DNA from 3 places in the Bradyrhizobium sp. OAE829 genome. Region 2 is predicted to be linked to each of the others. Evidence: predicted binding sites of a transcription regulator. Region 2 holds the regulator's gene; each other region holds the start of a gene.
The links. Region 2 encodes LexA, which represses DNA repair genes until DNA is damaged. Its sites were predicted from a motif close to TGTTCNNNNTGTGTTCNG; they were not measured.
Positions count from the first base shown of each region.

Region 1: a site for LexA is predicted at 1,800-1,817, ahead of ABIE49_RS23565 (helicase-related protein). Genes of this name have one in related genera too.
Region 3: a site for LexA is predicted at 1,979-1,996, ahead of ABIE49_RS30675 (PA0069 family radical SAM protein). Genes of this name have one in related genera too.

Region 1 covers NZ_JBEPOE010000001.1:4,888,577-4,892,379, reverse strand. The annotation lists gene ABIE49_RS23565 (helicase-related protein) at 1-1,708, opposite strand, end outside; gene ABIE49_RS23560 (DUF3108 domain-containing protein) at 2,135-2,950, opposite strand; gene rpmB (50S ribosomal protein L28) at 3,343-3,651, shown strand.
Region 2 covers NZ_JBEPOE010000001.1:518,407-522,209, forward strand. The annotation lists gene ABIE49_RS02385 (HAD-IA family hydrolase) at 1-325, shown strand, start outside; gene ABIE49_RS02390 (molybdopterin molybdotransferase MoeA) at 338-1,549, shown strand; gene lexA (transcriptional repressor LexA) at 1,805-2,512, shown strand; gene ABIE49_RS02400 (hypothetical protein) at 2,741-2,980, shown strand; gene ABIE49_RS02405 (hypothetical protein) at 3,119-3,541, shown strand; gene ABIE49_RS02410 (ComEC/Rec2 family competence protein) at 3,584-3,803, opposite strand, start outside.
Region 3 covers NZ_JBEPOE010000001.1:6,362,317-6,366,119, reverse strand. The annotation lists gene rnhB (ribonuclease HII) at 1-112, opposite strand, end outside; gene ABIE49_RS30680 (VOC family protein) at 196-651, opposite strand; gene ABIE49_RS30675 (PA0069 family radical SAM protein) at 797-1,957, opposite strand; gene ABIE49_RS30670 (glycosyltransferase) at 2,114-2,686, shown strand; gene ABIE49_RS30665 (bifunctional helix-turn-helix transcriptional regulator/GNAT family N-acetyltransferase) at 2,805-3,734, shown strand.

The DNA of each region.
Region 1 (3,803 bases), 4.4 Mb from region 2:
TGGTGCCGTCTGACGTCAGCACGAACGCGTCGTCGGGCGCTGCGGCGAGTTTCTCGGCGCGCGTCTCGATCTCGCCGGCCAGCACCTGCTGTGCTGCCGCCTGCAACGCCTTGGCGTCGCTTCCGGCCTCCGCCGCATCTGGTGCAAAGGTGAATCCGTCGAGGCGGCCGATCACATGGCCTTCAACGATCACTTCGCCGGTCTTGCCGATTTCCGTATTCAAAACACTGTTCTCCCGCAGGCGGCGCATCAATACACTGGTACGGCGGTCAACGAAACGCTCCGTTAGCCGATCATGCAGCGCATCGGACAATTTATTTTCGACCTCGCGCGTGATCCCCTGCCAATGATCGGGGTCACCCAGCCAGTCCGGCCGGTTGGCGACGAAGGTCCAGGTGCGGATTTGCGCGATCCGGCCCGACAGCGTGTCGATATCGCCGGTGACGCGGTCGGCCTGGTCGACCTGGGCCGCGAACCATTCGTCGGGAATCCGGCCCTTTTTCATCAGGAAACCGTACAGCGTGGTCACCAATTCTGCATGGGCGGCCGGCGCCAGGCGCCGGTAATCCGGGATCTGGCAGGCCTCCCACAGCCGTTCCACCGCTGCCGGCCCGTGCGCCATTTCCCGCACATCGCCGTCGCGTGCCGCATGATCGAGCACGCGCAGATCCTCGGCAATTGGCGCGCGGGTCAGCACTTCGTGCTGCGGCGAGAGCGCCAGCGAGACCTGCAGGCTGCCGAGCGAGGCGAAATCCAGCTTGGAATTGCGCCACTGCAGCATTTTGACGCTGTCGAACGTGTGGTTCTGCAGCGCGTTCACCAGTTCCGGCTCGAACGGCGCGCAGCGGCCCGTGGTGCCGAAGGTGCCGTTGCGCGTGGCGCGGCCGGCGCGGCCCGCGATCTGTGCAAACTCGGACGGATTCAGGCGGCGGAACTGGTAGCCGTCGTATTTGCGGTCGGAGGCGAACGCGACGTGATCGACGTCGAGGTTGAGGCCCATGCCGACGGCGTCGGTGGCGACGAGATAATCGACGTCGCCGTTCTGGAACATCTCGACCTGCGCATTGCGCGTGCGCGGTGACAGCGAGCCCAGCACGACGGCCGCACCACCATGCTGGCGGCGGATCAACTCGGCGATCGCGTAGACTTCATCGGCGGAGAACGCGACGATCGCGGTCCTTCGCGGCTGGCGCGTGATCTTGCGGTCGCCGGCGAATTCAAGCTGCGACAATCTGGGCCGCGTGACGATCGACGCGCCCGGCAGCAGCCGCTCGATGATGGGCCGCATCGTCGCTGCCCCCAGCAGCAGCGTCTCGTCGCGGCCGCGGCGGTGCAGGATGCGATCGGTGAACACATGCCCGCGTTCGAGATCCGCCGCGATCTGGATTTCATCGACCGCGAGGAACGACACGTCGATATCGCGCGGCATCGCTTCCACCGTCGACACCCAGTAGCGCGGGTTCTTCGGCTTGATCTTCTCCTCGCCGGTGATCAGCGCGACGCTCTCAACGCCCGCGCGCGCGGCGATCTTGTTGTAGACCTCGCGCGCGAGCAGTCGCAGCGGCAGGCCGATGATCCCGGACGAATGCCCCAGCATCCGCTCGATCGCCAGATGCGTCTTGCCGGTGTTGGTCGGCCCCAGCACCGCGGTAACGCCGGCGCCGGGAGCGCGTTCATGTCCAAACGTGGACGAGTAGGAGAAAGCCATAATTTGCAGGTGTTTCTTTGATTCTCAGCGGCGCCGCGCGGTTTGTTATGTGTGTCAGTTTGCGACGGTGATGCGGTCGCGGCTTAAGCTCTGGAACGAGTCTAGAACGAATCGCGAAGGAATCGCTGACTCTTACTTAAACTGGCTTCGTTCACCGCAACATCCAGCGTTAGCGCTCATGATGCGGCACTAGATCAAGTTTGCCTGGGGTCCACAAGGCGGGGTTTTCAAGCGAATTCCTTAAAAGTTGAGAGGGCTCGGAGTCGAATCAGAAAGGGTGAAGAGTCAATGGGATTCCTCGCTTGTCATGCCCGGGCTTGACCCGGGCATCCATCAACAAACATGGCCCTTATCCGAAGCGGATGGATTGCCGGGTCAAGCCCGGCAATGACACAGGGACCCGAATGCACTCCGTTGTTCCTGCCGTTACTGCGTCTTCGCCACCCGGGGCGGCGCGGCTGTGGTGACAAAACTCGTGGCTTCCAGCATCGCGGGGCCGAACGGGGTCGGGATCGTCATGCGGAACGGAACCAGGATGCGGGTGCCGGCGATCGGCACGAAGGCGATCTCGATGTTGCGCTGGGCGGCGAGGTGCTTGATCACGGGCCGATCGGGGATATAGCCCGCGATCGGCGTGAAATAGACCGCGCAGACCACCGCCGGCCCATGATAGCCGCGCTCGGCCTTCACATTTTCCATGCGCTTGTAGTCGAGCTTGAGGTCATAGCGCAGCCGGCCGTCGAAGATGCCGGTGCCGGTGCGGCAGGCCTCCGGCGACAGCGGATCGCCCGTTCCGGGCACGCGGATCATCGCGCCCGTCATCGGATCGAGCACGTTTTTGCGGTGCGCTTCGGTCACGACGATGCGGTCCGGATCGACCGGCGGCTCCGGATCGATGGTAAAATCCTTCACGCCCCCGTTCGCGATCACGAGGCGGATGGTCTCGGATTTCTTCGAACTCGTGGTGGTCGCGGTATAGGCGTTGGCGACCAGCGCCCCACCCACGACGCGGCCCTGGGAGGCGCCGGAACCCTTGCCGCCCGAAAACGCCTGTAATAGCCCGGTGGAACCGCCCTGCGCGGAGGCGGAAAACGCATCATCGCCGATTTCGATGGTCCAGGTGCCCTTGCCGACGGGAATGCCCGCCAGCGACGCCTCGTAATGGGCATCGAGCCGGCCCTGCGCGGAGGCATCCAGCGGCGCCAGCCACAGCAGCGCCCCGGCCGCAAGACTGCCCAACAGGCCGAAACGATGCGAAATGGCACGTGTGGTCACGTAACTGACGGTCCTGCTGGCGCGAGCTCTTGTTTATGTAATCAGAAATATCCGGCAATCAACGCGTGGCTGGTTTCTCGCGGTGGCTCAATCCGCGGGGAACAGGGATGTGGGCGGGGATTGCGCCCTTTATATGGTCCTAACGCCTTGATATCCTTAAACCCTTGTAATGGCTTCCAAACCGCCAACGCCACCCTCTCGCGGGTGCGCAAAATCTTAAGCGAAACCCCGCAAAACCTTGACGCCTAGGGCCTTCAGCCCTATACGTCCGCGGTTCCTGGAAATGGACATGATTTTGGACCCCCGCGCGGCGCCATGATGCGCTGCCAGGTTGCGGGGATGGAAGAGGATTTTGTGCGATGTCTCGGCGCTGCGAACTGACGGCCAAGGGCCCGCTGGTGGGTAACAAGGTGAGCCACTCGAACATCAAGACCAAGCGGCGCTTCCTGCCGAACCTGGTCAACGTCACCTTCATCTCGGACGCACTCGGCCGCAACGTCCGCCTGCGCGTCTCCACCAACGCGCTCAAGAGCGTCGACCACAATGGCGGCCTCGACGGCTACCTCCTCAAGGCCAAGGCCGACGTGCTGTCGCCCCGCGCGCTGGATCTCAAGCGCGCGATCCAGAAGAAGGTCGGCAAGCCGGAATACGTGAAGAAGGCGAGCTAAGGTTTAGCTCCGCTTCATAGCGGTTGAGAGTTTTGAACGGCTGGGTCGAAGGACCCGGCCGTTTTTGTTTTTGGAAAGTACCGGAGAGCATCGACAACTACCTCTTGGTTGATCCTGTAGGGATGCAATCTAGACACGAATCATAGCTAATT
Region 2 (3,803 bases):
ATCGCTGGCGCGCGCCGGACAACGCCTGCCGCTTTATGCCTTCTCCAACACCAACAACGCGCATGTCGTGCATTTCAGCCAGGCCTATGCCGGCGTGCTCGGCCATTTCCGCGAAATCTATTTGTCATCGACGATCGGGCTTCGAAAGCCCGATGCGGCGGCCTATGATCATGTCGTCAAGGCGATCGGTGTTCCCGCCTCCCGCATCGTGTTCTTCGACGATTCCGCCGCGAACATCGACGGCGCGCGGGCGCGCGGCCTGGCCGCGGTGCATGTGACAGGGCCGGATGACGTCGCAAAGGCGCTTGCCGCGCTGGGAATTTGAGAGGGTGTTGCCGTGGCCCTGATGCCGGTCGTTGATGCACTGGCCGCGATCCTTGCGGGCGCCGATCCGTTGGCGGAAGAAATGGCCGCACTCGACACCGCCTGGCATCGCGTGCTCGCGCGCGACCTTGCGGCAAAGCGCACGCAGCCGCCGCAGGCGATGTCGGCGATGGACGGCTATGCGGTGCGATCGACTGATGCCGCCGACCTCTCCGCGCGGCTGAGGGTGATCGGCGAAGTCGCGGCGGGCCGCCCGTTCGAACGCAAGGTGGGGCCCGGCGAAGCAGTCAGGATTTTCACCGGCGGGGTGATCCCTGATGGCGCCGACGCCGTCATCATCCAGGAAGACACGGCCGCCAGCGGCGAGCACATCACGATCACGGAAACCGCCAAACCGGGACGGCATATCCGCGCCGCCGGCGCCGATTTCCGCGAGGGCGATGTGCTGCTTACCAAAGGAAGCCACCTCACCGAACGCGATCTGTCGCTCGCCGCCGGCATGAATTATCCGGAACTCGCCGTGATCAGCCGCCCCAAGGTGGCGGTGCTCGCCACCGGCGACGAGCTGGTGATGCCGGGCTCGAGCCCCGGCCCCGGCCAGATCGTCTACTCCAACGGCTACGCGCTGCGCGCGCTGGCGCGGGCCGAGGGCGCCGAGACCATCGATTTCGGCATCGCCGCCGACACGATCGAGGCGACCACTGACGGCATCCGCCGCGCCCGCGCATCCGGCGCCGACATCCTGATCACGATGGGCGGCGCCTCGGTCGGCGACCACGACCTCGTCAAGCGCTCGCTGGAGGCCGAGGGCGTCGCCATGGCGTTCTGGCGCATCGCGATGCGGCCGGGCAAGCCGATGATGCACGGGCGCCTCGGGGCGATGCGGGTGATCGGCCTGCCCGGCAATCCGGTCTCGTCCTATGTCTGCGGTTTCCTGTTTCTGGTGCCGCTGATTCGCGCGCTGTCGGGCCGAAAGACCATCCATCACGCGCGCGAGACCGCCCTGCTCGGCCGCGATCTTCCCGCCAACGACCAGCGCGAAGACTATTTGCGCGCACGGCTCGAGCGGCGCGAGGACGGCGCGTTGATCGCGGTGCCGGTGAGCCACCAGGATTCGTCGCTGCTTGGAAATCTCGCTGCGGCACGGGCGCTTTTGATACGTCCGCCGTTTGCGCCGGCGGTGCCGGAAGGCACGCCATGCGAGTTCCTGCGCCTGCCGGAATGACGTATCGCGACGGAATGTTCGGGCGAACGCGGCGCGCGTTCACCTGAAATTAAGTGGTTGCGGAACATGTATCGAACATATAGTGTCCGTTCATGATTTGTTTCGAGAGCTAGTGTCTACAAACGGGAGTTTTGGACTTCCGAATTTGAGACCGCACTCGCAACCGAGAACCGCGAATCTGAAGAACCGCGAAACTGAAGATCGCGAAATTGAACGACCACGAACTACGACGCGCCAACCGGGGGATTGCTCGAGATGCTTACGCGCAAACAGTATGAACTTCTGCGTTTCATCAACGAACGGCTCAAGGAAGCCGGCGTGCCGCCCTCCTTCGACGAAATGAAGGATGCGCTCGACCTCCGCTCCAAATCCGGCATCCACCGCCTGATCACCGCCCTGGAAGAGCGCGGCTTCATCCGCCGTCTGCCCAACCGCGCCCGCGCCATCGAAGTCATCAAGCTGCCCGAGCTTGCGGGCGCCGGTAACGGCAACGGCCGCCGCGGCTTCACCCCAAGCGTCATCGAAGGCACGCTCGGCAAGGTCCGCGCCGCCAGCGCGCCCGCCGAGGACGACGGCAACCGTCCGGTCGCCGTTCCCGTCATGGGCCGGATCGCCGCCGGTACGCCGATCGAGGCGCTGCAGACCCGCAGCCACACCATCAGCGTACCGCCCGACATGCTCGGCTCCGGCGAACATTACGCACTCGAAGTACGCGGCGATTCCATGGTGGACGCCGGCATTCTCGACGGCGACATGGCGCTGATCCAGCGCAACGAGACCGCCGACACCGGCGATATCGTGGTGGCGCTGATCGACGAGGAGGAAGCCACCCTGAAACGCTTCCGCCGCCGCGGCGCATCGATCGCGCTGGAGCCTGCCAACACCTCCTATGAAGTCCGCATCCTGCCGCCGAACCGGGTCCGGATTCAGGGCAAGCTGATCGGGCTGTACCGGAAGTACTGAGGGCGGCCCGCGTCAGATGCAAGCCGCGTGCGGCATCGCAAAAAGCCCCGGCCGTCGACCGGGGCTTTTCGTTGTCCGGAAGTTGGTACAGCCTTAACCGTCGCGGTGCGCCTGCACGCGTCCCACAATTGCCCAGAACGCAGCAAAAACTGGCGGCGTGGCGCGCTGTTTGGTTTGAGGCTTTTGCTCAAAGGCGTGCGAACGGGGGGACGAGACGTGGTCAGCAATATGATCACCAAGATCACCTGGCAGAGGGCGGGCCTGGTGACCGAGCCGGGCCGCTACATGCTCCGGTTCGGCTGGCTGACAGTGACGGCGGAAGATCTCGCGATCTGGCAGCAATATCCGGAGGCCGCCTTCACGCTGGTCGCGCTGCCCGGGATTGCCGACGACGGAAGGGAGCAATTCCATCTCGGCGCCTTCGAACTGCCGCTGCCGCCGATGCCCGAAAATCCGCAGCCGCCGTAGCGCGTTTGTGATCGGGCACGCCGGCCTTTCCGTCGCACTATTGCCCAGAACGGGAATAGACTTTGCTCAAGTCCACTCTGATAGAGGCCAGCGCCTCGAGGGAGGCCGGGTCTCTATCTCTTACGAGGGAGCGATCCGATGTGTGACTATAGTTTGCACGCGATGGCAACGCGTCCTGCTGAGGTCGGCGAGACATTGATTTCGACCACCTTCCGCGGCACCTCGACCCGCGGCTTTGCCAGCGAACGCGATCCCGCAGTTGCGGTCTGCATGCTGCCCGGGACCGAACTGGCCTTCGCGCAAGACGTCAAATACGACAACCGCTGGATCTGGACGCGGACGATCGGTTTTCGCGTCGGCAAGTTCAACACCATTGATCCGCACATCAAGGAACGGCACCACGACGCAATCGAATTTCCCGACGGGAGCCATGTGCTGGTGACGCAGCTTTGCGAGGGCCAGCGCGTCACCGTGCTGCAATTGCCGGTGGTGCATCCGATTCCCGAGCGCGCGGCAACGAAGGCGGGCACGGCGACGACGACACCGCTTTCCACCGGTTGAATTCCGCGCCGCCGGTCGCGCCCCGCCGGGGAACGTGAATCCTTATTCCTCGGCCTGCAGGTCCGCTTCCGACGGGGTCGCATCGACCGCACGCGGCGCCGCACGGCGCGGCGCGAGGATGGTTGTCTCCGCGTCACCCTCGCCCGCGATCGCCGGCGACCATGGGCGATCGACGCCCCGGGGCCTGACGGCATCGATGGTAAATCCGCTGCCGCTTCGCCGCAGCACCATGGCGCCCTGCCGCCGCAGACGCTCCGCATCG
Region 3 (3,803 bases), 5.8 Mb from region 2:
GAAAGCTCGGCGGCGCCACCGCGATCACGCCGTTCGGCAGTTTTGCCTTTTTGGCGACCGGCTTGGCCGCTGGTTTGGCCGCTAGTTTCTTGGACGACTTATCCCGAATCATGCGGGGATGGTGGGCAAGCACGCGCCAGCGCGCAACCGGGAACCGGAGGCAATTCCCGCTATTCAGTCACGACAGGCCAAGCCCTAATCCGCCAAATGCACCCGCCGGTCCTCTCCGACCTCGATGCCGGGGGCGACCACGACTTCCCAGGGATGATTGTCGGGATCGGCGAAATATCCGGAGTAGCCGCCATACGCCGTCTCATGCGCGGCCTTGAGCAGCGAGGCGCCCTTTGCGATGGCGAAATCCAGCACGGTATCGACTTCCTCGCGTGAGGCGCAATTCCACGCCAGCGTCACGCCGCGGAAGGCTTTGGGCCGCGGTTGGTCCGGCAGCGTCGCGTCCTCTGCGAGCTGATCCCACGAAAACAGGGCGATCACCGGGCCGCCGGTGTCGAAGAAGGCGACCGCCTCGCCGGTCGAGCGAACTCTTCGCGCAAAACCCAGCGCTTCATAAAAGGTGATGCTGGCGCGCATGTTGGTTACGCCGAGCGTGATGACGGTGAGGCGTGGGATTGGGGCTGTCATTTTCTTGCTCATGCTGCCTCCACATTCGTCATTGCCTGCGACAAACGCGGAGCGTTTGCGCAAGGGAGCAACGCGACGAAGCTATCCATGCTTCTTGCGCGGATGCATGGATTGCTTCGCTGCGCTCGCAATGACGGCGGAAAGATTCCCCGTTGTGTTAGAACAAACTCAACTGCTGTCCGTTTCGCTTCGGCTTGACGAAATGGTCGGTGGTCAGTTTCAGGCGCCGCTTGTTCAGTCCAAGCTTCTCGCAGGCGATTTCGAAGCGGCGTCCGATCATCCAGGCCATCGGCCCGGTTCCCTTCATCCGGGTTCCCCATTGCGAGTCGTAGTCGCGGCCGCCGCGCATGTCGCGGATCAAAGTGAAGACGTGGCGATAACGGTCGGGATAATTCGCCATCAGCCATTCGCGGAAGAGATCGCGCACTTCCAGCGGCAGCCGCAGCAGCACATAACTCGCCTCTTTCGCGCCGGCATGCGCCGCGGCATCGAGGATGCGCTCGATCTCGGAATCGTTCAGCGCGGGGATCACGGGCGCGACCATGACTGTTGCCGGAATGCCGGCCTCAGCCAGTTGCCTTATCGCCTCCAGCCGCTTCGGCGGTGTCGAGGCCCGCGGCTCCATGGTGCGCGCGAGTTTCGGGTCGAGCGTCGTCACTGACAGGGCGACCTTGACCAGATTGCGTTTTGCCATCCGCTGGAGGATGTCGATGTCGCGCGTCACCAGCGCCGATTTGGTGACGATGCCGACCGGATGGCCGGCACGCTCCAGCACTTCGAGAATGCCGCGCATGATCTTGTATTTGCGCTCGATCGGTTGATAGGGATCGGTATTGGTGCCGATCGCGATCATGCGCGGTTCGTAGCCCGCCGCCGCCAGTTCCTTTTCCAGCAACTCCGGCGCATCGGGTTTGGCGAGCAGCTGGGTTTCAAAATCAAGTCCGGGCGACAGCCCGAGATAGGCGTGGGTCGGCCGCGCGAAGCAGTAGACGCAGCCATGCTCGCAGCCGCGATAGGGGTTGATCGAGCGGTCGAAGCCGATATCGGGCGAGTCGTTGCGCGTGATGACCTTGCGCGAGGTGTCGAGCCCGACCGTGGTCTTGAACGGCGGCAGGTCTTCGAGGCTCTGCCAACCGTCGTCGAAGGCGACGCGCGCCTCGGCCTCGAAGCGGCCGCTGTCGTTGGACTGGGCGCCGCGGCCGCGCCGCCGCTCGCGCTCGATCGCGACCTCGAGCTCAGGAAAAGGAGTAGCACCCGCCGGTTCGGAGGGCGCCGTGACCGGCGGGTGCTTGAGGGCATGAGAGGATGCTCGGCTCATGCTTGGAACGTAACACGTCTTTAGAACAAAGCAAGAACAGCAACGACAAATCCACACGAGAGGTGCCGCAAAAATCCGCATGCCAACGGATGTTTTGAATGTGACAAGGTGATAACAAACGGCGTTTTTCACCGTTTGAGCCAACGAAGCCTCATTATGCTGAGCGTGATCATCCCCACTGAAGGCGTCGAACAGCCCGCCGTCGCCACCCTGGCGGCGCTGGTGCCGGGCGCCGCTGCCGGTTTGATCCGCGAAGTGGTGCTGGTCGACCGTTCCGCAAGCAGCGTGATCGAGCGGGTCGCCGACGTAGCCGGCTGCCGCTTCATGGCCTTCGAGGGAACCCGCGCTGCGGCGCTCGCCGCCGGCGCCCGCCAAGCGCGCTCGCCATGGCTGATGTTCCTGCACGCCGGCGCCGTGCTCGACTCGGGCTGGATCGAAGAGACCGCGCAATTCATCCAGAGCGTATCGAGCAGCGGCAGGCCTCGCGCTGGAATCTTCCGCTATGCCCGCTCGCCTTACGCCGATGCCGGCTTGCGCGATGGCCTCAAATTCATCGCCCGCATGGTCACGGGACCCTCGGCGGAACAGGGCCTGCTCATCGCGCACGATCATTACGACCGGCTCGGCGGCTACCGGCCGGACGTCCGCGGTTCCGAAGCCCGCCTGCTGCGCCAGCTCGGCCGGCGCTCCCGCACGATGCTGCGCAGCCGGGTCATGGTGGTGGCCTAAGCCCCCGAGCCCAGACACAAAATCGCGAAAACAACCCCATGCAAAGATAGAATGGGCACCGGAATATACTTGCCAAAGTCAAATATTTATCTGACAATGGCAAGTATCGAGGTACGCCATGTCCCAAAGCAATTCCGATGAAGCAGTCGCGGCGGTCCGCGCCTTCAACCGCTTCTACACCCGCAAGCTCGGCGTGCTCGACCAGCAACTGATGAAGAGCCCGTTCTCGCTCAGCGAGGCGCGGGTGCTGTACGAGCTCGCCTACCGCGAAGACCTCTCGGCCAAGGAGATCGGCGCTGAACTCGGGCTCGACGCCGGCTATCTCAGCCGGATCGTGCAGAACTTCGACGAGAATGGCTTGATCACCCGCAAGCCGCTGCCGGCGGACCGGCGGCAATTCCAGCTCGCCCTGACGGCCAAGGGACGCCAGACCTTCGCCAAGCTCGAACGCAGCATGCAGGACGACATCGGCGCCATGCTGGCCGCGTTGCCGCGCGGCGGCAGCCAAAAGCTCGTCGGCGCGATGGCCGAGATCGAGCGGCTGCTCGGCATATCAGGCGCGGCGGCGGCGCCAGCGATCCTGCGCACCCACCGCCCCGGCGACATGGGCTGGGTAGTGCAGAGCCACGGCGCGTTCTACGCCAGCGAATATGGCTTTGACTCCTCGTTCGAAGCGCTGGTGGCGGAGATCGCGGCGAAATTCCTGACCTCGTTCGACGCCTCGCGCGAGCGTTGCTGGATTGCCGAGCTTGATGGCGTCCAGGTCGGCTCGGTGTTTGTGGTCAAGCACAGCGACGACGTTGCCAAGCTGCGCCTGCTGCTGGTCGATCCGGCCGGACGCGGCCAGCGATTGGGCCAGCGGCTGGTCGCCGAATGCGTCGCCTTCGCGCGGGCGACCGGCTATCGCAGGATGACGCTGTGGACCCAGAGCATCCTGGTCGCCGCGCGCAAGATCTATCAGGACGCCGGCTTCAAGCTGGTCGCGACCGAGCCGCATCGAAGTTTTGGCCAGAGCCTTGTTGGCGAGACCTGGGAACGCGAGCTGTGAAGCCGGGGCGTCGCGACACGCCGCGGCGCGTCACGCCGGACCTGCTCGATTTTTACAAGGCGAGAGCAA